Regions from separate parts of the Ruegeria sp. CDSA141 genome, predicted to be linked through region 2. Evidence: riboswitches for the same ligand, from Rfam matches in the RefSeq annotation. Region 2 holds a riboswitch; each other region holds the start of a gene.
The links. Region 2 has a riboswitch for cobalamin ahead of AC2FLP_RS14630 (DUF1636 family protein). Riboswitches for the same ligand answer to the same signal wherever they lie in the genome.

Region 1 (7,913 bases), on a different contig from region 2:
CAATCGTTCGCGCGCGTTCAACTCGGGAACCGAGCAATGGACAGCTACGAACAGAACATCAAACGGGCGGAAGAGGTCGTGCAAGTCTTTGACCCACCCCGGCGTATCCAGAATATGTTCCAAAATCAGATTGTTGCCCGAGGCCGCATAAGCAGCCCGCGATTGATGAAACCCATCAAAGACAGCTGATCTGTCGTCGGACCAATCGAACTCACCACGGCGATAGCGCTCCAGCGGCAGAACTCCAGAATCGCGCAAGTGGTCGATCGAGATATGCCAGAACGGCTTCTCTATCTTCTGCTGCAAAGCCTGTGCGATCGTCGATTTTCCGCTGCTTGATGCGCCATGCAGAAAAATAATGTGCGACATCCTAGGTTTCTTCCCCAAGCCTTGCCCCGTTCAGCCCAGCGGACGCCGTTCACGTCCCGTGCAGGTGGCGCAGTTCCAACTCACGCGCAAACTCGCTGAACCGCACCTGGAATTGCTTGCGGAACTTTGACTGTCCAAGCTTCATGGATTGCAACAGCAACCGCGCGGGCAAGGATTTTGCGGCCAAGGACATCTCAACGCTCAGGCGTGTCCGGCGCGGGGACAGGGCCAGAAAATCTACTGTCGTCAGGCCGGTTATTCCCTTGCTGGCAGCTTCAAACCGCATTTGCGACGGTTTGTCATAGTCCGTCATCACCACCGACATCTGACGCGGCTTTCCACGCAACCTGAATTCCGTTTTCCATTCGGCGCCAGCAGTCACCATTGCATCCGCGCCCAGGCGCCGCACGTCGATGCCACGACGCATCGCCATACGCTCGAACCTCTCGAAATCCGACACCATGTCGAACACCGAATTGATAGGGGCTTCGATATCTTCCCGCGCTGAAAACTGCATAGTGACCTTTGCTGTTTATGGCTTCACCAGTTTTCCCTCAGTCCAGCGTATCCGCAAGCCAGTTCTGAAGCAGAAAATGAGCGATAGCCCCCTTGCGAGCTGGCAACAACCGGGGATGTTCGCCGGCAAACGCCTGCATCATTTCGGATTTGCTGACCCACATTGCCTCTTCGATCTCGACCGGATCGATCACGATGTCGCGCGACAGGGCCTCGCCTGCGCATCCGAACATCAGGGATGCCGGAAACGGCCAGGGCTGGCTGGACAGGTAAGACACCGCACCTACAGGTACGCCTGCCTCTTCCATCACTTCGCGGCGCACCGCTGCTTCCAGCGTTTCGCCGGGTTCGACAAATCCCGCCAGCAAGGAAAACATCCCCTGGGGCCACCCCGGAGATCGTCCCATAAGCACACTGTCCCCATGCGTAATCAGCATGATCACAACCGGATCCGTGCGCGGGAAATGCTGCCCACCGCAAGACGGACAACTGCGCTGCCACCCACCTTGTGACACATCACTGGCTGCGCCGCAGCGGGCACAGAAGCGATGTGTTTCGTGCCAACCGATAACCGCCTTGGCCGATGCGGCCAGTTCGGCATCACGGGGCGACAATCGTGTCATGATCCGGCGAAGCTCGGCAAAGACATGCCCTTCCGGCAAATCCGGGTGCTGCTGTTCGGATCTGTCCACGAACTCTCCCAAGCCGGTCAGGTCCAGCCCCTCTGCCGCCCAAGCCGAGATATCCGCCGCAAACAAGGGTGCGCCCTCTGCGCTCCGGCCAAGAAAAAACGGTGCTTCGATTACTCCGCCAGGGCCATCTCTGACCAGCGGGTGGGTCATCTCCGTCAGGGCAAGCTGATCCAGCGCTTCACCCACTACCAGAAGTTTGCCTCGCCACAGCAATATGCATCGCGCGGCAGGGCTGCGCGCCATCTCGGACAGCTTCTCCGAATCCCCACGAAGATGCGCTGCCCGATTCAAACCCGAGCCGCCAAAAGTCACCTGCTCTGCGTTTTTCATTGGATTTCCTTCTGGTCTTGCGCCAAGGGCTGCCATGTCTCAGGCCATGTTGCAATGGCAATTCAAAGCGCAAAACGCAGAGACGCGCCGCCGAAAAGCCGCATGGCGGCCTTGGAAAAATCATCTAAATTGCGTTTCGATGATTTTAGCCCATTACCACATTCAAAAGCAGAACAACAAAAGTGAAGCAAAACCCATCGACGCAGGTTCAACCCACGGAAAACCGTGGGCGTATTCGTATTCTTGCCACCTCCGACCTGCATATGCATCTGACCGGTTTTGACTATTACACGGACACACCAGACCCAACACTTGGGTTGACTCGCACCGCCAGCCTGATCCGCAAGGCCCGACACGAGGCCACAGACGCACTGGTGCTGATGTTCGACAACGGGGACTCGCTCCAGGGAACACAGATGGGCGAATGGGCCGTTCGGAACGACACTCGCCATCCGATGATGCTGGCATTCAAGGCACTGGACTATGATGCGATTGGTCTTGGCAACCATGATTTCGGGTTCGGGCTGCCATCATTGGACAAGACCCTTGCACAAGCCCCGTGCCCGGTTCTGTGCGGCAATCTTCATCGGTCCGGAGAAATACAATCATGGCATCGTTTTGCGATCCTTGACCGCATCATACCGGCAGGAAACAAGGGCATACCCATTCGCGTTGGCGTGTTTTCGGTTCTTCCACCGCAAACAACACGCTGGGAAGAACATAATCTGAACGAAACCGTAGTGGCGGACGACATTGTTGTCGCGGCACGGTCCCTAACGAATTTCTTGCGCGAAAAAGGGTGCGATCTGATCGTGGCGCTCGCCCATTCCGGGCTAGGAAACCCGGACACAGCGACCGACACCGAGAATGCCGTCATTCCCCTGGCCGCGATTGAGGGCATCGACGCTGTTGTCGCCGGGCACACTCACCTGACCCTTCCCGCACGCACCAGCGCCCAAACCCCGAATGTGGATTACGCGAAAGGGCTGGTGCATGGTACGCCGGTTGTCATACCCGGCTCGGCAGGCGCATATCTTGGAGTAATTGATTTAGCCGTTACCCTACAGGCCCAGTCGGGGCTGCGTGTTGTTGACAGCCACGCTGAATTGCGCCCGGTTTCCGTGGGCGGCACCGCTATTGGCGAAGACTTGGAAATCGCGCAACTAGTTGAACCCGCACATCAGCAGACCCGTCAGGACATGGCCGCGCCCGTTGCGCGCGTCTCGGACACATTGCACAGCTATTTCAGTTTCTGTGCACCGGATCGTGGACTGACGCTTGTTGCCGCCGCACAAGCAACCGCGTTGCGCCCCTTTTTACACGGCACCGCGCTTGCAGAGCTGCCACTGTTGTCAGCCGTGTCGCCAGCCAAATGCGGCGGGCGCTCTGGCCCTCGGTATTACACGGACGTTCCGGCCGGTGAAATCTGTCTGCGGCACGTTGCGGATCTGCATGTCTTCCCCAATGAGTTGCGCGCGATCCAGATCACAGGCACGCAGTTGCTGGAATGGTTGGAGATGTCAGCCAGTGCATTCAACCAACAATTCCCCGATGCCGAGGCAGAACTGTTCGACCGGGATCGGGCGGGGTACAATTTCGATATCATCTTTGGCTTGTCCTATCAGATCGACCCGTCGCAACCGCCGCGATACGATGTCGGGGGGCAAATGATCCATCCCGGTCACAGGCGGGTGCATCATCTGACTTGCGCGGGCCAAGCCGTACGGCCGGATCAGGTGTTTGTCGTTGCTCTCGATAATTATCGCGCAAGCGGTGGTGGACATTTCCCGTATATGTCATCGGCCCTGGCCATCAATCTGCCCCCGCTGGATATCCGGGACATTTTGCGAGACTACATGACGCACCGCCTGCCACCCGACCCATTGGCCCGGCAACCTTATCCGTTCTCTCTGATGCCGAAATCCGGGATGACGACCATTCTTCGGACTGGTCCCGGTGCTTTGAAGTATATTGACGAATTGAACATGTTTGACCCCAAGATTCTGGAACCTGACGAAACCGGTTTTGCACGCATTCGCCTGACGCTCTGACGGGTTGTCATTTGCCGAAGCCTTCCCTATATCCAGAGTCGAGAGGTTGGCGCGGGCGAGCGCCTCGCCAACCTGGTCAGGTCCGGAAGGAAGCAGCCACAACGAGCCCCGCTTGGGTCGATGTCCAACCTCTCACTTTTCGAACCTTAGCCGCAGGAGGGCTTTATGATTGTAGAAAAGACCCTTCGGGCAGCACGGTTCTGACCTCACGGTATCAACTGACTGCCTGAACACATGACCCGGGGATGAGCGATTGCCATCCGTCGGGAGTACTGTTTCTGACGACAGGCAGACCAATGTTTCTTACACTTTCGGACCTGGGATGGTCCTCTCACTTTGCTGCGCAACACGCGGCTTATCCTTCCTGCACACCTTTTCGCATCACTTCCGTTCATCGGGACCGCCTGATCGGGCTGAACCCGTATGGTGAAGTCCCGTTGCTGACCCTCGATCAGTCAACCGGCAGCTATGCCGTTGGCGATTGGGTTCTCACCGACGACGACAAACGCGTGCGCCACTTGCTCGACCGGCGCAGCCTGCTGCACCGACGCGCCGCCGGTACAGGTGCCGCGACGCAACTGATCGCAGCCAATGTCGATGTGCTGTTCATCGTCAGCTCGTGCAATGCCGATTTCAACCTGCCCCGGCTGGAACGATATCTGGCGCTTGCGCATCAGGCCGGGTGTTACCCGGTCGTTGTTCTGACAAAGGCCGACAAATCAGAGGACCCTGATAGTTTCTCGGGGCAGGTGCAATCACTGGACCCGTTCTTGACGGTTCTGGCGATCAACGCGCTGGACCCTGCAGAAGTTGAAAAGGTTCTGTCCTGGTGCTCCAAAAGCCAAACCGGAGCGCTGGTTGGCTCGTCGGGCGTTGGCAAGACGACACTTGCCAATTCCATGACCGGTCAGGATCTCACCACCTCGGGCATTCGCGAGGATGACGCGCGGGGCCGGCACACAACGACCGCACGCGCACTGCACCGGATGCGCAACGGCGGCTGGTTGATCGATACACCCGGAATGCGCGCGTTGCGCCTGCTGGACGCTCAGGACGGGATCGACGAAGTTTTCTCGGACCTTGCCGAGTTGAGCCGGGACTGCCGTTTTGCGGATTGCCAGCACAACTCCGAGCCCGGATGTGCCGTGCAAAAGGCGATCAGTCACGGCACGCTTGATCCGGTGAGACTGGACCGGTGGCGCAAGCTTCGGCGCGAAGATCGGCGCAACTCTGAAACAGTCGCACAGTCCCGCGCGCGGGACAAAGCGTTCGGTAAGATGGTCCGTGGCGTCATGAAGGAAAAGAAACTTCGCAACCGGTGATCGTTGGACGGTGCCCGGCCCGTCCTGCGCCGCGTCTGGTCAAGCGATCAGTCGCGGCCAAACCGCTGCGTTGCGCCGGGCAAATGCTCCGATATGACCAACCTCAGGCAACCCGAAATCGGCGGGGCTCAGCAGGTGACGGTTGGCATCGGGGCCGTAAAGATCCGCAAGCCGCCAAACCGCTTCCGGCGGCACCATCTGGTCGTCCTCGAATGCAAACAAATCCACGGGCACTCCAGTTTCCTCCCAGTGCGCCGCAGGTAAGTCACGCCCGATTTCAGGTACATAGCTTAACGGCGCTGTACACCATTTGCGCCACTGCCAATAGACCGATGCCGGCAGGTCCGAGCCAAACCCGATCGCCTTTCCGGGAAGGTAGCCAAGTGCTCGGGCCAAAAGCGGGGCATGGCCGTACCAGAACAACCTTGCCAAACCCCGATAGGGCCACGGATGGTCGCTTAGGGTCACAAGCCCCGAACACACACAGATCATCCGGTCAATCAGATCGATATCCGGTTGTACTGGCCCCAACATCGCGCCGACGGAATGGCCGATGGTCCAGTGTTTCGCATTCGGGTATCGCCGACGCATTTCCGCCCGTGCCGCAGGCATGTCGATCAAGGCCCAATCCGCCATGGTCGCACGCGAATCTTTCAGGCGGCCCGTTAAAGAATACCCATAATCCCTATAGTCATAGGTCAGGCAGGCCATACCCTTCTCAGCGGCAAGCCATCGTGCGAAATGACGGTAATAATCACGCGGCACACCCGTTGCACTGTTCAGCACGACGACGATTTCGGGCGAAGTTACCGGGCTATACAATCGGGCGGACAGCGTTTTCTGCCCGGACGGAAACCGAAACTCCTCGGTCAATACCGTTTGCTCTGTATCCAACATGATCTCTGGCTTTTCGCTTGGTAAATCCGGTTTCCGAACCTCAACACCCTCGACACTATGCATGAACCAACATCGTATCCAGCATGACCAAGCGTCCGGTCAAAAGATCGGCTTGACTCGGTGCGTGCTCAAACGCTAGCGGTTGTGTGATGGTTTCCGGCCTCCACAAGGGGTCGGGATGAAAAGGGAACACGGTGCGGTAATGTCTGGTCATACAGGCAACAACCAAATCCGCGACTGCCCCCGCAACTGTAAGCGGTAAGCGATGCCAAAACACCACTGGCCCAATGGCCGGGAAGGTCGGCAAAGCAATGACCCGCAAGTCAGGAGACCTGCCATCGGAAACGAAACCGAAACTCGGGCGGGGTGTCCGGGCAGGTCCTGACGGCATCACGCTGTCCCACCTGTCCCAAATATCCTGTCCGCTACGCGCGGAGGGCGCAGGATGATCTGGAAGACAAAAACGCATGAATACAGTGCAACAGTATGTCAGCGGACGGGCAAAACCTGCCCCGCTTTGGCGCGGCTGGCGCGCTCGATATCCGAAGCCGTGACACAGGCGACCTTGGCCACAAGTGACGATTTGGAGGTTGAGGGCAGCAGTGAGCTGTCGCATTGCGCCGAAGGATGCCATGCAATTTTTCTCGCGCGATCAGACAGCATTCGTATCTTTTGCGGGACGCAGCCCGAAGCCGCAATTGAGCCCCTGAACGGCTATGCCGACTTGATCTTCGGAAACACGTTCAGTGCGATGCCATCCGGCGTCGTGAAAAACCCACCCTGCGCGATGATCCAGGTTTTCACGATCCGGCCTCGAAAACCCGTTTGCGCGCCCGCGCAGATTTCAATCTGATTCCAGACTGACCCGTGCCTGGGCACGCCGAGAGGCCCAGGCCAGTTGCGCATCCGTTTCGACAGCGCAAGGACGTACCGCCCGCAATCGTTCCAGCGCTGTGTCCGCGCGTTCGCCGCATTCGACCATCAGCCGCAGAACAACCATACCTGACCTGCCACAGCCCCCACGGCAGTGCACTAAAACGCGACCTCCACCTGACAGCGCGTGCCGGGCTGCGGCGCTGACAGACGGCCACGCGTCCTGAACCGCCTGTGTCGGCGCTCCGAAATCTTCGATCGGAAGGTGAACCCATCGGCTGGCGCGGCTTTGAATGTCGCTGCCGAAATCCTTCGCGCCATCCTGAAGCATCTCGACATCCGTTGTCATCGATACAACAAGCCCCGGCTGCCAGGCTGCGATCGTATCCAGATCGCTGAAATAATCCCCGCCACGTCCGGGCATCGAGGTCAGTGCAAGCGTTCCGCCTCCGACTTGCAGGGCGTAGATCACCAGCTGCGACATGAAACGTGTCCTCCCCGAAGAACTCTTTACAAAAATGAGTCATTAAATCTGCTAACGCAGTTTAGTGCGAAAGCGACTCGTTTCTAAATCAAAAATCATGACACCACGCTGTGGACGCGGGCAGCGGTGGCCACTACGCTGTGCCCAAGCACCGAATCCCAACGAGAAGACATGACAGACAGCTCCAGCCCCGCCTATAAGGTTCTCGCCCGCAAATATCGCCCGGAAACCTTTGCCGATCTGGTGGGTCAGGATGCCATGGTGCGCACCCTGAAAAACGCGTTCGCGGCCGATCGGATCGCGCAGGCCTTCATCATGACCGGCATTCGCGGCACCGGCAAAACCACGACCGCGAGGATCATCGCCAAGGGCATGAATT
Region 2 (7,913 bases):
GTCACGCCAGACAGCAAGCTGATCGGCAAATGCCCCCGCGAGCTTTTGTTCCGCAAGACCTATGGCATGTCGCTGCTGGCCATTCACCGCGGCGAAGAGACGCTGAGCCATGTCGAGACCGAGGATCACGAATCCACTCAGATCGGGCTCGAAAAGTTTCAGGCCGGTGACATGCTCGTGGCGCATACCAGATGGGACAACCTGATGCGGATCAAGCGCGACCCGGACTTCGTCGTTGTGACAACGGACTTTCCCCAGGACGAACTGAGGCCGCAAAAAGTCGGCTGGGCCCTGGCATTTTTCGCCATTTCGCTGTCATTGATCCTGTTCACGGACGTCCGGCTTTCGCTCTGCCTTCTTACCGGAGCGGTAGGCATGATGTTGACCCGTGTGCTCAGCGTGGATGAGGCATACCGGGCGGTCGGGTGGAACACCGTATTCCTGCTCGCCTGCCTCATACCGTTGGGACAAGCCGTACAGAACACAGGCACAGCTGCGTGGATCGCCCAGCAGATCATGATAATTCTGGACGGCTGGCCGCTCTGGTCGCTGCAAACCGGAATCGCCGTTCTGGCGACTGCTTTTTCTCTGGTCATGTCAAATGTCGGGGCCACTGTCCTGCTGGTGCCTTTGGCGATATCGATTGCGATAGCGGCTGGTGGGAATCCATCGGTTTTTGCACTGACCGTCGCCATTTCCACATCGAACAGCTTCATCATCCCAACCCATCAGGTAAACGCATTGATTATGGGTCCGGCAGGATACAAGGTGATGGATTTCGTGCGTTCCGGTGGGATCATGACTGTGCTGTTTCTGGTCGTCTCTCTGCTCATGATCAACGTCATCTATTAGCGCGAGAGGATCCGGGGTGTTCGGCGGTCTTTTCCCACCATCGTGACAAGTTCTGTCGAGGCACCCACCCACCACAGTGTACGACCCTAGCAGAGATACCGTTCGTCGCCGGGCTCATCTCAGGCTGAACCCCGCACGACATGCCGCCCATCGACGCCCACAGGTCGCTTTCTACTCCTCTACATCATTGTTACGCGCGACTCGCTTGACAAGCAGGCCAGCGGTGCCGCATGTCCCTTTCGTTGGTGTCGGTGACAGCCGATGAAAAGGGAATGCGTCAACGGTCATGCCGCCAAACGCAGCCGCCCCCGCGACCGTGAACGGAGAGGATGCCCAATGCCACTGGCCCAAAGGCCGGGAAGGCGGGACATCCGACAGAGGCCCTCCTCTGGCATCCGCAAGCCGGGAGACCTGCCAACAACCGAAGTTGAAACCGGGCGGGGTGTTCCGGTGTCGGGTCCGTGACCAATCGTGGCCCGCATGAAACCCCGTCCCCCGCGAAGAGGATTTGGGGGGATGAGAGACATGACCGAGACCACACCAGTCGAGTTGCTGGTCTGTACCACCTGCCGTCGCGGCCTGCCTGTCGAAGATGACGCGCAACGCCCGGGCGCTTTGTTGCACAAGGCCCTGGAACAGGCTGACCTGCCCGACGGTGTCACCCTGAAAGCCGTAGAATGCCTGTCTAACTGCGATCAAGGTTGTTCGATCGTATTGCGCGGCGGGCCGGGCCGCTGGACATTCGTCTATGAAAACCTGAGCGAAACAGATCATGTCGACGTCATTGTCGACGGTGCGACCAAGTATCTGGCCACTGAAGATGGTTTGGTGAAATGGCGCGAACGCCCCGAACATTTCCGAAAAAACTGTGCCTCGCGCATTCCCCCGATTGGAGCCTGACATGTCGAACCTCGAAAAACTCCCCGTCACAGTGATCACCGGCTTTCTGGGCTCGGGCAAGACCACTTTGGTGCGTCATCTGATGCAGAACCCGCAGGGCAAGCGCCTTGCTGTCGTGGTCAACGAGTTCGGCGATGTAGGCGTCGATGGCGACATCCTGAAATCCTGCGCCATTCCCGATTGCCCGGCGGAAAACATCATGGAACTGGCCAATGGCTGCATCTGCTGCACCGTGGCAGATGATTTCATTCCCACCATCGAGGCCCTGATGGCTCTGGAACCGCGCCCGGATCACATCCTGATCGAAACCTCGGGACTGGCGCTTCCCAAACCATTGCTGAAGGCGTTTGACTGGCCCGACATCCGCTCGAAAATCACCGTGGATGGCGTGATCGCCCTAGCCGATGCCGAGGCTGTAGCCGCCGGTCGCTTCGCGCCCAATGTCGAAGCGGTGGATGCCCAGCGCATGGCCGATGACTCGATCGACCACGAAACGCCCCTGTCCGAGGTGTTCGAGGATCAGATCTCCTGCGCCGACATCATCCTGCTGACCAAGCCCGACCTCGCCGGCCCTGAAGGCGTGGTAAAAGCACGCGAGATCATCGCCGCCGAGGCGCCGCGTCCCCTGCCCGTGGTCGAAGTGGCCGAAGGTGCGGTGGACGTTCGCGTTGTGTTGGGTTTGGAAGCCGCCGCCGAGGATGACATGGACGCCCGCCCTTCGCATCACGACGGCCACCATGATCACGAGCATGACGATTTCGAAAGCATCATCGTCGAGTTGCCCGAGCAAGCCGATCCGACCCAACTGGTGGCCAAAATCGAACGCCTCGCCAATGAGCTGAACATCCTGCGGGTCAAAGGGTATGCCGCCGTTCAGGGAAAGCCCATGCGTCTGTTGGTACAAGCCGTGGGTGCGCGGGTACGTCACCAGTATGACCGTCCGTGGGAACCCGGCGAAGAGCGCCGTTCGCGTCTGGTCGTAATCGCCGAGCATGACGACATCAAAGAGGCGGAAATCCGCGATATCCTCGTGGGTGTGCGTGAGGCTGCCGAGTAAGACCCATGCACGTCGTCTTCCGCGAAAGCCACGGGCTCGAGGAAACCGAGACCCCGACCGATCTGGGCCAGAGCCCAGCAGAACTGGTGGTGCTGTCTTTCTCGGACAGCGACCTGGGTGCTTTCGCGGCGGGCTGGCATCGTGGTGGCGGACCGGATGGGCGAATGCCGACCCTGCGGCTGGCCAATCTGACAGCTTTGAAACACCCGCTGTCCGTTGACACCTATGTCGAGCAGACGCTCGAGGGCGCCAAGGGCATTCTGATCCGTCTGATCGGTGGCGTGCCCTACTGGTCCTATGGCCTGCAGCAGGTTCTGGCACTGGCGCAGGCCAAAGGCATCGCTCTGGCCGTCCTCCCAGCGGACGGGCGCGAGGATACGCGGTTGGATGACTATTCCACCTTGCCCGTCTCGACCCTGCGGCGGCTGGCGCATCTGTGCGATACCGGCGGCGAGGTCGCGGCACAGGCCGCACTGGCACAGATGGCTCTGGCGGCAGGGCTTTATGCCGGTCCGGTGATGGGCGCCAAGACCTTGCCCGAATGTGGCGCGTGGTGTCCGGATCGCGGCGTAATCCCGGTGGAAACCGCGTTCGAAGATAACGCTAAACGCATCCTCGTCACCTTCTACCGCGCTTACCTGACCTCGGCAGACACCGCCCCGATCGCCACCCTGATCCGCAGCCTGCGGGCCCGTGGATTCGAGGCGATGGGCCTGTTTGCCCCGTCGCTCAAGGCGCCTGTGGCCGCCGACTGGTTGCGGGAACAGGTTGTTGCGCTGAAACCATCGGCAATTGTCAATGCCACTTCCTTCTCGGGCAAAGGTGCGTCGGGAACATCGCCTCTGGACGCAGCAGATGTGCCTGTGTTTCAGGTCGCTCTCGCCACCTCGCGCCGCAAAGCGTGGGCCGAAGCAGAACGCGGGCTGTCCCCCGCCGATCTGGCCATGCATGTGGTACTGCCGGAGGTTGATGGGCGGATCTCGGCGGGAGTCGCGTCTTTCAAGGAACCCGGCAAACGCAATCCTCATCTGGAATACGCGCGCTTTGCACATCGGCCCGAACCGGATCGGATCGAAGCGATCATCGACCGTGTTTCGGGCTGGCTTGCACTGAACGACAAACCCAAGGCAGATCAGATTCCCGCGCTGGTCCTGTCCACTTATCCCGGCAAAGACTGGCAGATGGCCCATGCGGTTGGCCTTGACGCGCTGGCCTCAGCCCAAGCGATGCTGTCCGATCTTCGCGAAGAAGGCTATGACATCGCGACTGGCGAGCCGATTGCCGACACTCTTCTGGACGCACGGATTTCGTGGGCGCTCGAGGATTATCTGGATGCGCTTGCGGATTTGCCCGAGACCCTGCGCACCGATCTGCACACCGCATGGGGCGCGCCCGAAGATGATCCGGCCTGTGCCGATGGGGTCTTCCATTTCACCGCACTGCGACGCGGCAAGGCGCTGGTCGCGCTGCAACCCGAACGCGGCACGCCCGAGCTGCGTGATGACGACTATCATGACCTCTCGCGCACCCCGCGCCACAGCTATGTCGCCTTCTATTTGTGGCTGCGCAAAGGGTTGGGCGTGAACGCGCTGATCCACATCGGGGCACATGGAACGCTGGAATGGTTGCCCGGAAAATCGGTCGCTTTGTCTGCTCATTGCTGGCCCGAGGCGCTGATCCGCGATCTGCCGGTGATTTATCCCTTTATCGTCAACGATCCCGGTGAAGCCGCGCAAGCCAAGCGCCGGATTGGAGCGGTCACGCTGGGCCACATCCCGCCCCCGATGAAGGAAAGTGGCACGCCGGATCGGATGGTCCGGCTTGAATCGCTGCTGGATGAGTTTTCGAACGCCGACGGGCTTGACCCCAAACGCCGTGACCGCTTGCAGGAAGATATCCGTGATGAAGCGCAGGCCATTGGCTTGGAAAGCGATCTCGGCCTTGATCAGGCAACCTGCACCGCCGAAGCGATCACACGTATCGACCGCTTTGTCTGTGACATCAAGGAAAGCCAGTTTGGCGACGGGCTGCACATCTTCGGGCGCGTGCCCGAGGTGACGGGCAATTTCGATTCGGCCCCGTCGGCCCACGCTGAACGCGACGCGCTGATCAAAGCGCTCGGGGGCAAACGGATCGATGCCGGGCCTTCGGGTTCACCCTATCGTGGTCGGTCAGATGTTCTGCCCACCGGGCGGAACCTTTACACCACTGACCCGCGGTCGGTTCCGACCCGTGCGGCCTATGCGCAGGGTGTGAAACTGGCCGAGGAACTGGTGCGACGCCATCTTCAGGAAGAAGGCGATTACCCAAAAGGGCTGATCGTCGATCTGTGGGGGTCAGCCACCATGCGCACGGCGGGCGAGGAATTTGCCATGGCCTTGCACCTGCTGGGCGTCAAACCCGTATGGGACAAAGGGTCCGAGCGGGTTTCCGGCATCGAGGTTCTGCCGATCACTGACCTGAGCCGCCCGCGCCTGGACGTGACCTTGCGGGTGTCGGGCCTGTTCCGGGATGTTTTCCCGACGCTGTCCGCTTTGTTTGGCCAAGCGGTTCGCGCATTGGCCGCGCGTGATGAGGCGGCGGACTGGAACCCCTATGCCGGGCAGGAGCCGGTGGCGCGGGTCTATGGACCTGCGCCCGGAAGCTATGGCGTCAACATGACCGAACTCTCCGAGGTGTATACCGACGAGGCCCGTGCACAGGCAGGTGAAGCGTGGCTTGAGGCCAGCTCTTTTGCATTGGAAGGCGAACACATATCGCAGGACAAGGACGGTATCACCCAACGCGTTGCAAATGCGGACAGCTTTGTCCACTTGCAGGACCTGACCGAAACCGATCTTCTTCTGGCCAACGATTATGCCACACACGAGGCGGGTTTTGCCGCCGCCAAGAAGATCGCCGGCGGAACCGCGCAGCTGTACCATCTGGACAACACAAAACCGGAAAATCCTCGTGCCCGCACCTTGCCTGAAGAAATCAGCCGTGTCGTCCATGCCCGCGCCGCCAATCCCGGCTGGATCGCCGGGATGCAACGCCATGGTTTCCGCGGAGCCGCTGAAATCGCAGCGACGCTGGATCATATGGCCTCATTCGCGCATTTGTCCGGCACGGTCGCACCACATCTATTTGACCTCTACCACGATGCCACGCTGGGCAACGCAGAGGTGGACGCGTTCCTGCAAGAGGCCAATCCCAAAGCTCGTCAGGCCATGCAGGACCGGTTCCGCGCGCTGCTGGAGGCCGGGCTTTGGAACACGCGCCGGAATTCCATCCGGGCCGATTTGGAGAAATTGAGATGAGTGCACCAATTGTTCAGGGCTGGTGCCCCGGCGCCCATCGTCCGATGATGTCCGGTGACGGTCTGGTCGTCAGGGTCAGGCCCCGGCTGGCGCGTCTGGACGCCGATCAGGCTCTGGGACTGTGCGATCTGGCGGGCCGCTTTGGCAACGGCTCGATCGATTTGACCAATCGCGCCAATCTGCAAATGCGGGGCGTGGACGAGGAAGACCACCAGCCTCTACTCAAAGAGCTTGCCGCGCTGAACCTGCTGGATGCGGAACCCGGCATCGAAATACGCCGCAATATTCTGGTTACACCGCTCTATCAGGCGGGCGATTTGACCGCTCGGTTGACCCATGAACTGATTGGCCGGCTTGCGGACCTGCCGGCCCTGCCTGCAAAATTCGGCTTTGCAATCGACACAGGCCCCGAACGTCTGCTGGCGTCGGATTCGGCGGATATTCGTCTGGAAACCGTTGCAGACGGCCTGATCCTGCGCGCCGACGGGTGCGAAACCGGGCGGAGCGTGACCGAGACCGACGCCATTGACCACGTGATCGCGCTGGCAATGTGGTTTTCCAAAACCTACACACCCGAGACACGCCGCATGGCGCGTGTCATCGACGCCCTGCCGCAGGAATGGCAAGGGTGTGCGCCCGGTTCTGTTGGCGCAAAGCTTCAACCCGGCCCCTGTGAAGTGGGTGCTCTGTACGGAGCGGCTTTTGGGTCGCTGCCTGCGCGCAAGCTGTATGATCTGATCGAGGACAGCGGTGCTTGCGCCCTGCGCGTCACACCGTGGCGGCTGATCCTGCTGGAAGGCGGGGCGGCGATACCTGCCTCGGCGTTTGTCGAAGATGGAACCGATCCGTTGATGACCACCGACGCCTGCCCCGGCGCACCGTTCTGCCCGCAGGCACAGGCAGAGACGCGCGACATCGCCCGCGCATTGGCTTCGCGTGTTTCCGGACGTCTCCATGTTTCAGGCTGTAGCAAGGGATGCGCCCGCATGGGCCCCGCTGACATCACATTGGTAGGCGATAACGGACGATTTGATCTTGTCAAACAGGGCCGCGCGGGGGATGAGCCCTGCCAGCGCGGGCTTGACCCCCAAACACTCATGACCATGGACTTCACCTGATGCCCTATACATACGAAACCGATGGCGCAGCGATCTACAAGGAAAGCTTTGCCACCATCCGGTCCGAGGCTGATCTGGACCGGTTTGATGCCGATGAAGAGCAGGTTGCCGTTCGGATGATTCACGCCGCGGGTATGGTCGGACTGGAAGAGTTCGTGCATTTCTCGCCCGGCTTCGTGCAAACGGCCCGTACTGCATTGGAAAACGGTGCACCGATCCTGTGTGATGCGCGCATGGTCAGCGAAGGCGTCACCCGCTTCCGCCTGCCCGCCGATAACGGGGTGATCTGCACCCTGCACGATGAACGCGTACGCCCGCTGGCCGCCGAGATGAGCAACACCCGTTCCGCCGCTGCGCTGGAGCTGTGGCGGCCGCATCTGGAGGGCGCGCTGGTCGCCATCGGCAATGCGCCCACCGCGCTTTTTCATTTGCTGAACATGCTGGAAGACCCGGATTGCCCGCGCCCTGCCGCGATCATCGGCTGCCCGGTAGGCTTTGTCGGTGCGGTGGAATCCAAGGATGCGCTTTGGGAAGCCCAACCGGTGCCGTCCTGCATTGTCAAAGGCCGTCTGGGCGGCAGCGCCATCACAGTGGCGGCCGTCAACGCCATCGCAAGCCGGGCAGAATGAAGATGGGCACCATATACGGTGTGGGCCTTGGCCCCGGCGACCCGGATTTGATGAGCGT
Region 3 (7,913 bases), on a different contig from region 2:
CATACCCAAAGTCTTCGAAGTTTTCGGGCACGTACCAGACCAGAGACTTGACGTTCACATTGAAGAAGAAACCGTAGAAATCGTCTACTCCGTCGGCGTTTTGAAACGTTCCCAGATCCACCCAGGACTGACCGGCAGCAAAGTTTTCCTTTATCCAGTCCGCCGAGCCCTCGGCCAAAGGTGTCAGATACCCCTGCTTGGCGAGGTTTGCCGCCAGACCGGGCTGCGGGAAAACAGTCAGGTTCGGCGCGGAACCTGCGGCTGCATCAATCAGGATTTGCTGTTCCAGAGAGTCCGAGCCCACATAGCTGGAATTCGCACCTGTTGCTTCGTCGAAATAGGCCACAAGGTTCTCGAAAGACTTGCCCTCGCCAGCCAGCCAGGGGCCGAAAATAGTCAGGCTTTCGCCGGACAGGTCATTTGCTTCGGCAAAGGCCTGAAACCCATCCCAGTCAAAACTGCCCTCGCCGACGGCGTGAATCAACTCACCCTCCGCCTGAACTGATCCGGCTACCAGGGCGAGTGCCGCCGCACCTGCGTAAAGCGCGTTTTTCATCAAATCCTCCTCCCAAGCTATCGTGCGCTCAAAGACTCGCCTTCAAAGCGCTTTGGATATTGCGTGTTATCCGCTAACAATAGCTCTCTGTCAACATTTTGCTTCCCATCGCCAAAATTACTTATATTTTCTGCTTTCCACGCAAAATAAGTTGACGGAAGCAGCATTTGCTCACAAAACAGAAAAGAACCACTCAATTGAAGGCGCTTTGAATCGTAAAATGAACCTGAAGCAGCTCTCCGAAGTTCTGGGTCTTTCGCAAACTACGGTCAGCCGGGCGTTGAACGGGTACCCTGAAGTGAGCGAGGACACACGTGCGCGCGTTCAAGCTGCGGCGCACAAACATGGGTACCGGCCGAACAGTCGTGCCAAAGGGCTTGCAACCGGACGATCCATGGTAATCGGCCACGTGATTCCCAGCTCGTCACAACATGAAATGGTCAACCCGATCTTCGGGGATTTCGTCGCCGGTGCCGCAAAGAAATACGCTGAACATGGCTATGACATGATGTTCACCAACGCCGACGACACCTCGATTGAAGAAGCGTATCGGAGTCTCTTTCAGCGGGGCGCGGTGGACGGAGTCGTGCTGCAAGGCCCCAAAGTGAACGAACCACGGATCGAAGTCCTGACCCGCATGGGCGTCCCATTCATCGTGCACGGACGCTCAACCGGCGTCGACACTTTGTATGACTGGATCGATGTGAACAACAAAAGCTCGTTCATGCGTGCCACGCGCTTTCTGATTGACCTTGGCCATCGCCGTATCGCTCTGATCAACGGTTTGGAAGATATGGATTTCGCCCAACGCCGCCGCGACGGATATCTTGAGGCGCTTGGGCGGGCCGGGCTTGCGCCCGATGCAAATCTGATGCGCAGCGCTGAAATGACAGAGGTATACGGCCACCACGAAACGCAAAACATGTTGCGCCTGGACACCCCTCCGACTGCGATTCTGTGTTCGTCGATGATATCCGCCATCGGTGTGCGGCGCGCTCTGTCCGAAAGCGGGCTTGAGATGGGTGCGGATGTATCAGTGATCGCCCATGACGACGACCTGTCCTATTTGAAGAACGGGCAGGATGTACCTATCTTCACCGCAACGCGCTCGTCCGTCCGGCAGGCAGGTGAAATGGCTGCTGACATGTTGATCCAGCGCATCAAATCTCCGAATGATCCAGTCAAAACTAGATTGCTGGAGGCCGAACTGGTAGTTGGCAGGTCAACCGGCCCTGCGCCCAACAGGTTGTAGCCATGAAACACTTACGCGCTGATTTCCCCAAAGATTTCCTCTTTGGTGTTGCCACCTCTGCGTACCAGATTGAAGGCCATGCACAGGGCGGTGCGGGGCAGACTCATTGGGATACCTTTGCGGCGTCGCCGGGCAACGTGGTGCGCGGAGAAAACGGAGACGTGGCCTGCGATCACCTGAACCGGTTCGAGCAGGATTTCGATCTAGTGCGCGAAGCCGGGTTTGACTGTTATCGCTTTTCGACAAGTTGGGCACGTGTATTGCCGGAAGGGCGTGGTCAGGTCAATCAGGCGGGGCTGGACTATTATGACCGATTGGCGGACGCCCTGCTGGAGCGCGGTATCCGCCCCTGTGTGACGCTTTATCATTGGGAACTACCGTCAGCGCTTGCGGATCAGGGGGGGTGGTGCAATCGCGATGTCGCGGATTGGTTCGCGGATTATACGCAGGTCATCATGGGTCGGATCGGTGACCGGATGTTCAGCGCCGCGCCGATCAACGAACCCTGGTGTGTCAGTTGGCTGAGTCATTTTGAAGGCCACCATGCGCCCGGTCTGCGCGACATCCGCGCCGCTGCGCGAGCGATGCATCACGTTTTGTTGGCCCACGGCAGGGCCATTCAGGCCATGCGCAGTCTTGGCATGAGCAATCTGGGCGCTGTGTTCAACCTCGAATGGTCCGAGCCAGCAGATGACAGCGCGGAAGCGCGGCTTGCCGCAGATCGCTACGACGCGATTTATAACCGGTTCTTCCTTGCCGGGATTTTCAAAAGAGAATATCCCCAAACAGCCTTGGTGGGATTGGAGCCACACCTGCCCAAGGGCTGGCAGAACGACTTTGAAACCATCGGAGCACAGGTCGATTGGTGCGGGTTGAACTACTATACCCGAAAATTGATCGCCCCGGCGGACACCGCCTGGCCCAGCCTGCAAGAGGTTCCCGGGCCTTTGCCGAAAACGCAGATGGGATGGGAAATTGAGCCCTCTGCCCTCACCCGCTTTCTTATCAGAACAACGAAAGACTATACGGGCGCGATGCCAATCTATATCACCGAAAACGGTATGGCGAGTGAGGCGCGCGTGCAGGACGATGATCGTATCGATTATCTCGACCGGCACCTCGCGGCCGTGCAGGACGCTTTGACACAAGGTGTTCCGGTGAATGGCTATTTTGTCTGGTCGCTATTGGACAATTACGAATGGGCCTTCGGGTACGAGAAGAGGTTTGGACTGGTGGACGTGGATTTCGAAACACTTGGGAGAACGCCCAAAGCGTCTTTCATGGCGCTAAAATCCGCCCTGTCCGAGGGTCAGAACGTCTCTCAGCCGTTAGCGCAACCATTCGGGGCTGTGCATGAGCATTGGAACCTGGTTGCGGATATTGGTGGCACGAACACACGTTTGGGCGTCGTCACGAATGGCGAATTGGCAGGTCTTCGGAAACATCCGACGGGGACATTGGAAGACCTGTTGGAGGCGTTCCATGATCTCAGAGACGAAATCGGAACAAATCCACAGGCCGTCGTAGCTGCGGGCGCGGGGCCCGTCAGGGATGGGACTATTCAACTGACCAACGCAAACCTGGATCTCTCGGAGACAGAGTTGGCAAATGCAACAGGAGCGCAGCGCACCTTTGTCATAAATGATTTTACCGCCGCGGCATGGTCGGTAGCCGAGGTAACCCGGTCGGATGTTGCCGTCTTGCAGGGACAGGCAACGCCGCCCGCAGGCACACGATTGGTTGTTGGCCCCGGAACCGGACTCGGCGTTGGCGCCTTGCTTTACTCAGAAGGCAGATATCATACGGTTTCCGGCGAAGGCGGGCATGTGGGTCTGTACCCGCGCCATCGCGAAGAAGTTGATATCTTTGAAGCGGCGCGTCGTATCGCACCGGGCTGTTTCTTTGGGGACAGCCTGGCTCTGGAAGCAGAAATGTTCCTGAGTGGAACCGGCCTACCGGTACTGTATCAGGCCGTTGAATTGGCAGCCGGTCAGGCGCGGGCACAGGTGCGCTCTGCGAAAGAAATTCTGAACGATGCCCGCAGCGGCACCGATCTCATCGCCGAAAAAACGGCGCAGATTTTTACCACTCATCTGGGTGCATTGATGGGTGATCTGGCGGTCACCTTGATGCCAGAGGGAGGCGTTTTCCTTGTGGGCGGCGTTGCCGAGAAAAACCGCTGGCTTTTCAGTGACAACTTCAAGGATGCGTTCAACGGCGGCGGCCGCTTCAGCGATTTGCGCCGTTCCCTGAACCTCTACGTGTCTGAACAGGCAGAGTTCGGGATCATCGGCGCAAACAACTTCTGCAAGAACGCGCTGAGACAGTAACCAGACTAACCGAAATTTCTATTCCAAGAAGGACCAAGACATGATCCTGTGCTGTGGTGAAGCGCTGATAGATATGATCTCAGAACCGACCGTGTCGGGTGCACTGGGTTTTGTGCCACATACCGGTGGTGCAGTTCTGAACACAGCTGTTGCGATGGGGCGTCTGGGCGTGCCGGTTGGAATGCTGACAGGTTTGTCATCGGATATGTTCGGACGGCAACTGATCGATGGCCTGAAAGCCAGTCATGTGGACACGACGCATGTGATTATCTCGGACCGCCCGACCACGCTTGCCTTTGTACAGCTTTCTGATGGGCACGCGTCTTACAGCTTTGTTGATGAAAACACGGCGGGCCGGATGTTGCTGCCCGAAGACTTGCCCGATCAACTTCCAGCGGTTTCCGCTCTGTATCTCGGTGGTATCAGCCTTGCCTGTGAACCTTGCGCAGATGCTTATGCCGCCATCCTGGACCGCCACGGTTCCGACCGGGCTGTGATGCTGGATCCGAATATCCGCCCGGGTTTCATCAAGGATCAAACCCGATTTAGAACGCGTTTGAACCGCATGGTCTCACGAGCAGATATCGTCAAGGTTTCAGACGAGGACTTGGACTGGATCATTCCGGGTAACGAATCCGAAGCCGCGAAGGCGTCTCTGCTGTTGCAGGCGGGTCCAACCGCTGTCATCGTTACGCGTGGCAGCGACGGGGCGCACGGTTACTTGGCAGATGGTTCAGAAGTCTCGGTTCCTGTGAAGCCCGTTGAAGTAGTCGACACAATCGGCGCAGGTGACACGTTCAACGCTGGCGTCCTGACCGGTCTCAGCCGTGCAGGGCATCTGACCAAATCAGGTCTGCGCGGATTGACTGCGGAAAACTTGCGAACGGCTATGGAACTGGGCGCGGATGTGGCCGCAGTGACCGTATCCCGAGCCGGGGCGGAACCGCCTTGGGCGCATGAGCTTTGATCTTTAGAATGGCACAATGAAACGATCTGAAATCAACCGTATCAAATCCCAGGCACACGCGTTTATTCAGTCCTTCGGTGCCGTGTTGCCACCCTTTGCGAATTGGACGTCAGAGCAAATGCGCAGCCCTCTGGCGGAAACGATTCGCAACCGCGGGCTGGGATGGGACATAACCGATTACGCACAAGGCCGTTTCGACGAACTTGGGCTTTTTCTGTTCACTCTGCGCAATGGTGAGGCGAAGGATCTGAAATCCGGGCGCGGGATGCTCTATGCGGAAAAACTGTTGATCTCGAAAGACAATCAGCTTTCTCCGATGCACCGACATATCGTCAAAGCAGAAGACATCATCAACCGGGGCGGCGGCGACCTCGTTCTGGAAATCTATGCGTCGGATCCAAACGGTGGCGTTGACCGCGACAACCCGGTGACGGTCCCCAGCGATGCCTGCCCTGTAACCTTGCAACCCGGAGAGCACTTGCGGCTGAAGCAGGGGCAAAGTGTAACTCTGATGCCCGGCATCTGGCACGCTTTCTGGGCGGAGCGCGGCGATTGCCTTATTGGCGAGGTTTCGACCGTGAATGACGACCGTACGGACAATGTCTTTGAAGAGCCAATCCCGCGGTTTTCAAAGGTCGAAGAAGATGCAGAGCCGGATTTCCTGCTTGTATCGGACTATTGACACCGTTCGGTCCGGGCTGGCGTGAACAGGATAGTCGGCTCAACTATCGCAAATCCTTCCACCACCCCACACCGTCTGCCGCTTGACAAGTCTTGCGTAGCCGGACTAGCTGATCGGGATGGTTCCGCAAGGGATGAAAATGGGAATACGGTGCGGCGCAGGGATGCGCCAAGTCCGTGACTGCCCCCGCAACTGTAAGCGGTGAGCGACGCCACTGTACCACTGATCCGAAAGGGTTGGGAAGGTGGGCCGAGCCTTGACCCGCAAGTCAGGAGACCTGCCATCGCATGGTAAACCAACCCGGGGCGGGGCGTCCCCGAAGGAGGCTTGATGGCGCGTTTGCGTAATATATGGGTATTTGCCCTCTGTCTGCATCTGGCAAACGACGGAGATGGCAATGGCCTGCTATTCTGATCACTACGTTCTGATCTGTTCAACATGTCAGGGGACGATGCCTGCCGAGGCCGCGCAAGACGCACTGGACGCTCAGTTGCCTGACGGTTTTGAAACCCGAATGGTGGCCTGCATGGCAGGTTGTGAACGGGCCATGACCGTTGGATTTCAGGCCGCAGGCAAAGCGCAGTACCTGTTCGGCGACATTAAGACATCACACGACCTGGCTGCCCTGGTCGAATTCGCGACGCAGTTCGGCGACAGCGACGATGGCTGGACAAGCGCGTCGGACCGTCCTCCTGCCCTCTTTGCAAAGACCCTGTCGCGAATACCCGCTTTGCCATCCCGAGGGACGTCATGAGTTTTCTGGTTGCCGAGGATCTGGAGTACTACGCTCTCAATGGTGATATCCTGTTGCAGGACGTGTCCTTTCGTCTGGAAGAAGGATCAATTCTGGCAATTGCCGGACCGAACGGTGCCGGTAAGACCACTCTGCTGAAACTGCTATGCGGGATCGAACGGATTGCGTTGGGTGATGTTTGGATTCAAGGCAAAAGCCTTCGCACTCTGTCCGCCCGCCAACGCGCCCGATCCATTGCTGTGGTCGGACAGCAGGAAACGCCCGATGGACGGATGCGGCTGCAAGACTATGTTGCGCTGGGACAAATCCCGATTCAGGGTGAACGATCGACGGCTCAACATAAAGCTGATCTTGAACGGGTGCTGACGACGACCGAACTGTCGCATTTCGCAAACAAACCGATGAGCCAACTGTCGGGCGGTGAACGTCAGCGCGCACATATTGCTCGCGCATTGGCCCAGAATCCGTCTTTGTTGTTTCTGGACGAACCAACCAACCATCTGGACCCGGATGCCAAGGGGCACATGCTGTCCTTGGTCGCTGACCTGGGGGTAACGGTCGTCATGATCGTCCATGATTTGGTCATGATCCCGGAATTCGCCAGCCATGTGGCGTTGATGAAAGCCACGCGCCTGACCGGGTTCGGGCCTGTCAGCGAAGTTCTGACCACAGACCGGGTACGTGACACATTTGGTGTGGATTATCTGTGCTTTCAGCACGAAGGCCGCATGATCCCGGCGCTGGATATCCGAAAACGAAAACTGTCATCATAACAGGAGCTAAAAATGATGCACAAACTCTGGCCAGTGGTTGTTTTCACTGGCTTGGCAAGTGGCGCAGCAGCGGAGGCCGTCACGGTGGACAACTGCGGCGAACCGCTTGTTTTTGAAACGGCGCCCGAGCGTCTGGTCGTGCACGACATGAACATGACGGATATGGCCTTTGCACTCGGCCTTCAGGACAAGATCGTGGGGCTTACCGGAATTACCGGCTGGTACAAAACAAGCCCCGATTTTGATGCTCAGCGTGGCGATATCCCAGAACTTGCCCCCAAATACCCGACCATTGAAAACCTTGTGGCCGTCGAGCCCGATCTGTTCTTTGCCGGTTGGTACTATGGCATGAAACCCGGTGGCGATGTCACGCCCGACACCCTGGAACCCTTTGGTATCAAGACCATGGTCCTGACCGAAAGCTGCGTGCATCTGGACAAGAATCGCCCCGAGGCCAGCATGAACCTTTTGTTTGGTGACGTTCTGCGTCTGGGCATGGTCATGCAGGTCGAGGACGAGGCCGAAGCGCTGGTTGCCAACTGGAAGGACCAACTGTCCGCCATTGAAGCAAAAACAGCCGATCTGGCAAAGCCCCGCGT
Region 4 (7,913 bases), on a different contig from region 2:
AGGACATCGTCAGTTTTGAGGCTCAGGGCACTTTTATGCCTAACGATGACATTTCCGCCGTGATCTTCACTCAGGATGGCGACCGCGTCGGACCGGTGCCTCTGACCGGATCGCCGATTGACATCGACAACCTGCATGACTTGCCTGCCGAGACACGTGAAAACTTGCTGGTTCGGCTGGCTGACGCGCGCCGCGATCCAACGAAGCGGCGGACTTATACCGGATCCGTGGCTTTGCCCCGCTCGGTCGAACGTTCGGACATCGCCCGCGTCGAGTTGCGCAGGCGGACGGGCTCTTTTGCCTACTCATTCTATACCGGCCCCGACCCGATCAACATCTTCAACATTTGGGAGCATATCTCGAACCTAGAAGATGCCGATGATCTGGATCGCGCCACGCGCAACATCAACCGGAGTCTTCACACGACGATTTCGGGTTCGGATTTCGACGATCTGGTCGGCGCGCCAATGATCAGCGAGTTTGAGGCGCGCATGAACGAAGACGCACAGACCATCGTTGACGACAACACATTCCAGGCATTGCCTGCAACCCTGCCCTATTCCGTACAGGAAGTGCCGGACGTGCTGTCGCGTCGTGATCTACGGCGGATCGAAGAAATGTATCAACATATCGTGGCCGACACCGTTCGCTATTCCCGCGTGATCTGGGCCAGTATGACGGATGAAGAACGCGCCATCCTGCTGGAACGTTTCACGATTGGCGTGCCGGATGGCGGGTTGGATGACGCTTCAAGCGAGATATCACTGCTCAGCACAGTCCAAAACAAGGTGTTGGGCTTCTACGGCAATGCGATGATCATGCCATTCTCGATCCCGCCCGATCTGGCCGACAGAATGGAGATGCGGACCGGCGACATTCAGGACAGTCTGTTAGCCTTCCATAGGGAAGACTTCCGACCACCGCGCCGCACGATCTCACTGCCGACCAGAGGCCTGTTGGGCGAGGCAGTACTGGGCCGCTGCAATTCCTGCGAGATGATCGACCATCGCCGCTTTTGGAACTGGCAGGACAGCCCGACGCCACCTCCGGTTGGTGACACGCCGGTCTTACCCGTGGACAGCGATGCAATCTTTGGCACCCGTGCGCCATCAGACCTGCCGGCCAATCAACCTTCGAACACGCTCACCATCGCAGGTGGGGACATTGGCACAGGCCAGGCCGTGCCCACTTCGCAACTGGCCGAAATCCTCAAGGCCGCGCCCGATCTCGCGCGGGCGGGAACCGATCTGACAGGTCTGAAGGAGCTGCAGGCGCAACTGGCACTGGAAACACAATCAGTCGCCGCCGGTCGGGACAAGGCTATAGACACAGCGACGGATCTGACCAAAGAGCTTGTCGGCAAGGCCACTGAGCTTGCAGGCAAGGGCCAGGAGATCGCTGCGGCCCGAAAAGAGGAAGAAGCCAAGAAACAAGCTGCCGAAAAGAAAAAGTCAGCTGCCGACAATGCCGCAAAGATCAAGGGGTTTGAAGATATAGCCAAGAACGCCTCGGGTGTTTCTGCGCTGATCGGCGGACAACCGGACGGCAACCAAGCGGCCTTTACACAAAACCTGTTCAAGGATTTCCCCGGCGGTGCTGCCGCTCTGGCGAATCCCTCCAACACGTTGCTTCTGGCCAAGCTCTTTGGGGCCTTTACCAAAGCGAATACAGATGCGGATGACGGAAGCGCAACCAAGGCCGGCAGCCAGTCCGTTCTGGATTTCCTCAATGGCCTGAGCGCCCCTGCGGAGGACGACGATGAGTGACACCAGCACAAATGCAACCCCCGAACCCGGTATTGATGAAAGCCTTGCCGAGGCCATCATCAATATTCTCGAAACCACCAACTCTCCGGCGATACAGCGCGCCCGAGAGGTGATAGCCCACAGGCTGGCCATCGCAGGAGACGTTGCCCCATCCCGCATCCCAGCGCCGCGCAATATCACCGAGATCGGCGGCTACTTAAATCTGCTGAGCGAATATGGAGAAGCCGAACAGCGCTCGCGCATGATCGCGGCCGCTCTGGGCATAGCAGGGCCGCAGATTTCGCTGCCACAGCCCGGTGCCGTTCCACCGTTGTCCTTTGTCACACGTGACGGCGCCCGACCTGCGGGGCCACAACAACCCAGCTTCCCGTTGACCTATACGATCCGCAGCGACTTTGTTCCGGCCTTTGACAATGCTGTGCAGGAAATCACGATCCGTGGTGGCGCGGTTCCGATTTTGACACCCGTCAGGATTCTGCCTTCCGCGGGGTCTGCGCCCGCAACAGACGGCTCTGCACAGTTAGCTCTGATCGGCCGAACACTCAGCCTGGCACCAACTGCGGCTTTACACGCCGTGGCAACCGATCCCCTGTCGCTAAGCCGCCCGACTGCTGGTGGCGGTTTCGAGGTTTTGGTTCGGGTCATCGACGCCGCCGCTCCGATCGCCGGAACCATCGCGGCGGCGGACTGGACGAGTTGGGAATGCGATGCCGCAGCCTGTTCCGAGGTCGACAGCAATGATGCGCGCTTTGCGCTCACGCCACTACTGAACGCCGCCGGGTGGCACCAGACAGCTGATCCCGGCAATCCGACCATCCTGTCGAATCCCGGAACCTGGGCAGAATGGCGCAATATCACCGGGCTTGTGCCGGGCGTCACGCGGTTTGCGGACGAGCTGCAACTACTTTATTCCGCTGAAATGCTCATTACCTCACCGGTTTTCAATCAACTGGACAATGTCTGGACAGGAAACGAATTTGCCGCTCCATAGCGCGGCTGCTTGAAACGCATGAAAGTGATTTGGCAAGACTCCCTTCAAGGGGTTTAATGCAACCAGGAGGTCAGCCATGCAAAACCCGGAGCGTTTCGAGAAGTTCTATTTCGCCAAAGTCGGCATGGGCGAAACCTGTGGCTGCGCCGAGCGGGTAATCGACGTATTCGAATTCAATCGCAAAGGCGGTGCACAATCCAAACAACCTGTGAAACAGGACAGGCGCAGACGCGGATCCTTTCGGGCATGGGCTGTCAGATATGGGCTGATGAGCCGAAAGCGAACATAGTCCAGGCCTGACGACCCACAGGGTTCGCTTTCGGCTTCATGGCTTGGCTCAGGCGGCGTGATAGCATTTCTGAAACCACTGTATCTGGTTGCCACGAGAACAGGTCAGGCCGGCACCAGCTTCCCGTCGCGAAGGTCCAGTGCATCCGGTGCCAGTTCCGTGCGGAACGCCGGCGAATGACTGACCAGCAGAACCGCCTGTGGCAACGCTCGCAGGATTTCCAGCAAGCGCGCTTCGTTTTTCGTATCCAGCGCATTCGTCGGTTCGTCCAGCAACAGAACTTCGGGATCCATCGCCAGAACTGTCGCCAGTGTCACCAGCCGTTTTTCGCCGCCTGACAATTTGTGCGTGATGCGGTTCTTTAAGTGCATCAAGTCCAGATCGCCAAGCACTTTATCGACAATGGGAAGCGCTTCGTCGCGTGTCTTGCCCAGATTGAGCGGCCCAAAGGCGATGTCTTCGGCGACGGTCGGACAGAACAGTTGATCGTCCGCATCCTGAAATACAAGCCCCACCCGGCGGCGCACTTCGCGGAAATCCGCCTCCTCCACGCGTTGCTGACCAAAAACGGTGACGGTGCCAGAACTCGGGCGCTGCAACCCAAGTATGATGCGCAGGAGCGTCGATTTTCCCGCACCGTTCGGACCAGTCAGAGACAGGCGCTGCCCGGCATTCAGGCTCAGGCTTGCTCCGTCGAGGACGGGTGGCTGGCCGGGGTAGGAAAAACAGATGTCTTCTAGCGCGATCAGTGTCATACGAATTCCAGAATGATCAGACCCAGGCAGAGACCGCTGAATCCAGCAGCAAACACAATGTCTCTGCGGGTCAGGTCAAATTCCTGAAGCAACGGCATACGCCCGGAAAACCCCCGGCACTTCATCGCGGCCAGAATGCGTTCCGATCTTTCGATCGCGCGCACCAGCATCATGCCCACCAGGTAACCAAAGCTGCGATATGTGTGCCAGTTGGTCGCTGGCCGAAAACCGCGCACCTTCATGGCGGCGCGCAAGCGCAGATACTCTTCCCGCAACACCTCGATATACCGAATTGTAAACATCAGAAGGTAAACCAGCTTTTCAGGGCAGCGCAGACGATGCAAGGCGTGACCCAGGGTGACCGGCTCCATCGTGCCAACCAACACCAGCAGGGACAGGATCACGGCATTGGCGGTCAAAGAAATCTGGACCGCTTTCCAGAAGCCTTGCCAGCTTGCCGGGTACCCCCAAAGCGTGAACATCATGTCTCCGGGCATGGAAAAGGGCAGCAGGATCAGCATAAACAGGATGAATCCATCCATCATGGCCATTCGCTTCAACGTCTTTCGCCACGGCAAGCGTGAAATCATCAAAAGCGAAAGAGACACGGTCAACGCCGCGCAAAGCGCAATGAGGGCTGACAGCGCCACGGTCACGACTGCAAAAGCAACTGCCATGACGATCCGCATCCGAGGATCCAGCAGGTTGATCAGACCTTCAGGCCCGTCACCGGCTTCGGCCAGTGTTTTCTCTTGGTGCCCCAGGACGTGTGCCATCAGGCCGCCAGCTTGCGGCGCGCCGCCATGTAAAAGCCCAGACCGAACAGACCAACGATGTACCCGATCCCGCCAAGGATGGTTTGCAGGTCATTCTGTTCGCGATAGGCCGCGATCTCGCGCCTGAGCGGGCGCAACTCGTCACGAACGGCCTTTGCGATAATCTGTCGTTCCTCTTGGCCTAGTGAAGTCGCGGAACCGACAGTCTGGGCCATGGTCGCCGAAGTTGCGCTGTCCGCTTTTTCTGCGACAACACCCATAATCTGCGCGACGTCCTCTGCAGGCATAGTAATCTGGGCCACGTGCCCGGCGCCCAGGTCAGCAAAGAATGTATGCGCCACGGCTGAGTTCGGAGTGTAGATAAAAAACCCGTCTGCATCCGTCACCGTGCGACCCAGCTCTGCCCCATCCGGGCCAGTAACAATGACTTCGGTATCGCTTGCCATATCGCCGCTGGAAAAACCGATCTCACCCTCTATGGCATCACCGGACACAAAAACACCGGCTATGACTTTATGCGCCAGCGCAGGCAAAGGCGCACAGCACAAAGCCAGTGTGATAACCAGATGCTTCATGTGGTCGCTCCTCTGACAAACAGCTCGGGCTTGACTTTGCGCGCCAGCAAAACGGCGAACCCGGTCAAAATCGCTTCGATGGCCATGACAGGTATATGTGCAAAGAAAACAAGCTTGGCAGCGGGCAGGAACTCATCCCCCGACAGTGCCAGTGAAGTCGCGACCATGCCGGTCGTCGCCGCAATGGCAAATGCGCCGCCCAAGCCACCCCAGATCGCACCCTGCAAAGGCGTCCCACGCGCGATCAGGCGACCAAACAACAATCCGGCCACCACCGCGGGCAAAGCGATATTGACGGTGTTGATCCCCAACACCGTCAATCCGCCAAAGCCGAAAAAGACCGCCTGCAGCAAAAGCCCGACGAACAAAGCCGGGAATGCGGCCCAGCCAAGCAGCAGTCCAGCCATGCCATTGAGGATCAAATGTACCGATGACGGACCAATGGGTACGTGGATCAACGATGCCACGAAGAAACTGGCTGACAACACTCCGGCAGTGGGGATGCGGTCAAGATCCAGTGACCTGAGGCCCATGGCAATCCCACCCGCAGCGGCGACGGCACCGCCGACCACGACCGGGTTGGAAAGGGCTCCGTCGACGATGTGCATTTGGGTTTACTCCAGATCCCAGGCGCGGATCCAGATGACCGCATCCTGACTAAGTTCTTTACCCTCATGTTCGGTCACTGGACCTGAACCAAGTGCTGCGAAACCCCAGTAACCGGCTTTTGGAACGCCAAACGAAAAGTACCCGTTGTCGTCCGATATGGCGACCACGGCACCACCCGGCATTGGTGACACCTTCGGTGTCGAAGCGGCCGAGCTCTCCATGCCAGGTTCGGCGGCCATGTACTCGATCTCGATCTCAGCACCTGCAACCGGCTGACCATCAGCCATCACACGGCCCGTGAAGGTCGAACCTGCGATGATGTTGGTCGGCTTGTTAAGCGGTATGATCTCGGTCGGCAGACCCACAGGGTTCATCCAGTCGGTCGGCAATGCGTTGCGGTTCAGGAACGCTTTGGTGAACTGCTGGATATAGATGTCTTCGGCTTCCTCATAATAAGGTTGAGGAACCGTCACCAGCACGTAATCGCCCGAACGTTTGACAGGAACACTGCCTTTGAACGCCGCCCCCTCGTTTTCTCCACCGGTGAAGCGGACAGGTTCCAGCGTATCAAGTAAATCAGTTTTTTTGCCGTTGTGGATCACATAGAATTCCTGCGGCTTTTCCATATCCATGACATGACCGTTCTCGAACGGATGCCAGAAGATCAGCTTGACCGGCACATCGCCGGGTTTCTCGATCATGGTGTCGGTGGTGTATTCCAAAAGGAAATGCGCATTTGCCATGGCAGGAATTGCCATCGCGGCAGCGGCTGCACTGAGCAGCTTTTTCATGAACAGTCGTCCTTGTCCCGTCGCGCCAATCCCGGTGCGAAATTCACTTTGACTGCGGGACATCCAACGCCAAATTGCCCTTTCAGGCATCCTGGTCCGACGCACATCCCGTCGCCGATGAGGAGCGCCCCTTATGGGGGCACATGCCCGGCAGGTATCCTGACTTGCGGGTCAAAGCGTCGGACTGGCCTTCCCGGGAAAACCCCAGTGGCGTTTCAGCCCTGCTCGCCGCTTACAGTTGCGGGTGCAGTTGCGGAATTGGGCCTGAGCCCGCACCGCATTCCCTATTGATTCCAGAGCGCGCCCCGGAACCGGACATGTCCAGCGGCTTGCCAGACAATCCCAGTCTCCGTCAACGATCAATTGTGATGGCGGTCGAAAAAGTTATGAGCCTGGGAAGTCTGGTGTGGTTTGACGTGCTTTGGTAAGCATCAGTGGAAGAAGGGGAAATACACTTCTAGGCTTCTGAAAGATACCTTTCCGACAACGGCAAGCTTGCTGCGCCCAGCGAGCGCGCATCCGGGCCCAGGGCCCCCGCCAGCACCAAAGGGCGCTCAAGACCGGTCAGGTTAACCTCGGACAGTTTCTTTTCGACCAATTCAACCAAATGCGCCTTGATGTCCGGCGGCATCCAGCCGTCAATCTTTACGCACTCAAAGTCGATTAGACTGCATGATGATACAATCGCATAGGCAATCCCGCTCGCGGTCTTATTCAACCAGTTCTCCAGTTGAGCTTTTGGCACATCCCAATGCTCGGTCGATTCCCATAAAGAATGCGAGGTTGCCCCTGCTGTCGTGATTGCACGCTCGAGCACATAAAGGCTGGCCACGTCAATCAGCGGCTTCACACCGCCAGCGTCATCAGGAACAGGCAAAGGACCGAGCGCGCCTGCATTTCCCCGACCAGAAAAGATCGAGCCATTGAGGACCACCCCGCCGCCAATGAAGAAGCCGACGTAGAAATACAAAAAATCTCTTGGCCCGTCAGCCGGGCCAAAAACCAATTCCGCACCACAGGCCGCTGTCGCGTCATTTTGAAGGAAAACTGGCATATTGCAGCTGAGAGCCAGGTCCGCTTTTAAGTCCGACGCGCGCCACGGGTCCATTTTTTCCTGAGGAACCTGCAAAGCCTTCGCCCAGTCCCACAGGTAAAAGGGCATAGCTATTCCGAGCCCCGCGATCCGGCTTTTGGACTCAGGTGACATGGACGACATCACTTTCCCAAGACACTCCCTGGAAAAATCCAAAGTGGCATTCGGCGTTGGATAGTCATAGGTTTGCCTCTCTCGTTGCCGCACATTTCCGACAAAGTCAGTCAAAACCAGTTCGGTACTGCGGCGCCCGACTTTAAGCCCAAAG

Region 1: it holds a riboswitch for cobalamin, as region 2 does, so the genes downstream of both, AC2FLP_RS19010 (hypothetical protein) here and AC2FLP_RS14630 (DUF1636 family protein) in region 2, are expected to answer to the same signal.
Region 3: it holds a riboswitch for cobalamin, as region 2 does, so the genes downstream of both, AC2FLP_RS08965 (DUF1636 family protein) here and AC2FLP_RS14630 (DUF1636 family protein) in region 2, are expected to answer to the same signal.
Region 4: it holds a riboswitch for cobalamin, as region 2 does, so the genes downstream of both, AC2FLP_RS20560 (DUF4198 domain-containing protein) here and AC2FLP_RS14630 (DUF1636 family protein) in region 2, are expected to answer to the same signal.

The regions. Positions count from the first base shown of each region.
Region 1 covers NZ_JBXWPT010000019.1:10,135-18,047, reverse strand. Annotated here, with positions in the region: gene AC2FLP_RS19045 (chloramphenicol phosphotransferase CPT family protein) at 1-369, opposite strand, end outside; gene AC2FLP_RS19040 (SRPBCC family protein) at 419-886, opposite strand; gene nudC (NAD(+) diphosphatase) at 924-1,907, opposite strand; gene AC2FLP_RS19030 (bifunctional 2',3'-cyclic-nucleotide 2'-phosphodiesterase/3'-nucleotidase) at 2,090-3,958, shown strand; RNA gene ffs (signal recognition particle sRNA small type) at 3,998-4,096, shown strand; gene rsgA (ribosome small subunit-dependent GTPase A) at 4,255-5,280, shown strand; gene AC2FLP_RS19015 (alpha/beta hydrolase family protein) at 5,320-6,240, opposite strand; cobalamin riboswitch at 6,311-6,531, shown strand; gene AC2FLP_RS19010 (hypothetical protein) at 6,623-7,030, shown strand; gene AC2FLP_RS19005 (protein-tyrosine phosphatase family protein) at 7,022-7,534, opposite strand; gene AC2FLP_RS19000 (DNA polymerase III subunit gamma/tau) at 7,706-7,913, shown strand, end outside.
Region 2 covers NZ_JBXWPT010000010.1:60,060-67,972, reverse strand. Annotated here, with positions in the region: gene AC2FLP_RS14635 (SLC13 family permease) at 1-852, shown strand, start outside; cobalamin riboswitch at 1,079-1,285, shown strand; gene AC2FLP_RS14630 (DUF1636 family protein) at 1,378-1,752, shown strand; gene cobW (cobalamin biosynthesis protein CobW) at 1,754-2,809, shown strand; gene cobN (cobaltochelatase subunit CobN) at 2,815-6,108, shown strand; gene AC2FLP_RS14615 (ferredoxin-like domain-containing protein) at 6,105-7,226, shown strand; gene AC2FLP_RS14610 (precorrin-8X methylmutase) at 7,226-7,855, shown strand; gene AC2FLP_RS14605 (precorrin-2 C(20)-methyltransferase) at 7,852-7,913, shown strand, end outside.
Region 3 covers NZ_JBXWPT010000004.1:217,049-224,961, forward strand. Annotated here, with positions in the region: gene AC2FLP_RS08935 (ABC transporter substrate-binding protein) at 1-556, opposite strand, end outside; gene AC2FLP_RS08940 (LacI family DNA-binding transcriptional regulator) at 777-1,808, shown strand; partial or broken gene AC2FLP_RS08945 (GH1 family beta-glucosidase) at 1,811-3,112, shown strand; gene AC2FLP_RS08950 (glucokinase) at 3,089-4,138, shown strand; gene AC2FLP_RS08955 (carbohydrate kinase family protein) at 4,179-5,105, shown strand; gene AC2FLP_RS08960 (D-lyxose/D-mannose family sugar isomerase) at 5,122-5,787, shown strand; cobalamin riboswitch at 5,892-6,086, shown strand; gene AC2FLP_RS08965 (DUF1636 family protein) at 6,185-6,541, shown strand; gene AC2FLP_RS08970 (ABC transporter ATP-binding protein) at 6,538-7,314, shown strand; gene AC2FLP_RS08975 (ABC transporter substrate-binding protein) at 7,327-7,913, shown strand, end outside.
Region 4 covers NZ_JBXWPT010000025.1:20,052-27,964, reverse strand. Annotated here, with positions in the region: gene AC2FLP_RS20595 (hypothetical protein) at 1-1,766, shown strand, start outside; gene AC2FLP_RS20590 (hypothetical protein) at 1,759-2,757, shown strand; gene AC2FLP_RS20585 (hypothetical protein) at 2,834-3,046, shown strand; gene AC2FLP_RS20580 (energy-coupling factor ABC transporter ATP-binding protein) at 3,151-3,801, opposite strand; gene cbiQ (cobalt ECF transporter T component CbiQ) at 3,798-4,577, opposite strand; gene AC2FLP_RS20570 (NikL family nickel/cobalt ECF transporter subunit) at 4,577-5,152, opposite strand; gene cbiM (cobalt transporter CbiM) at 5,149-5,760, opposite strand; gene AC2FLP_RS20560 (DUF4198 domain-containing protein) at 5,767-6,552, opposite strand; cobalamin riboswitch at 6,685-6,883, opposite strand; gene AC2FLP_RS20555 (ROK family transcriptional regulator) at 7,010-7,913, opposite strand, start outside.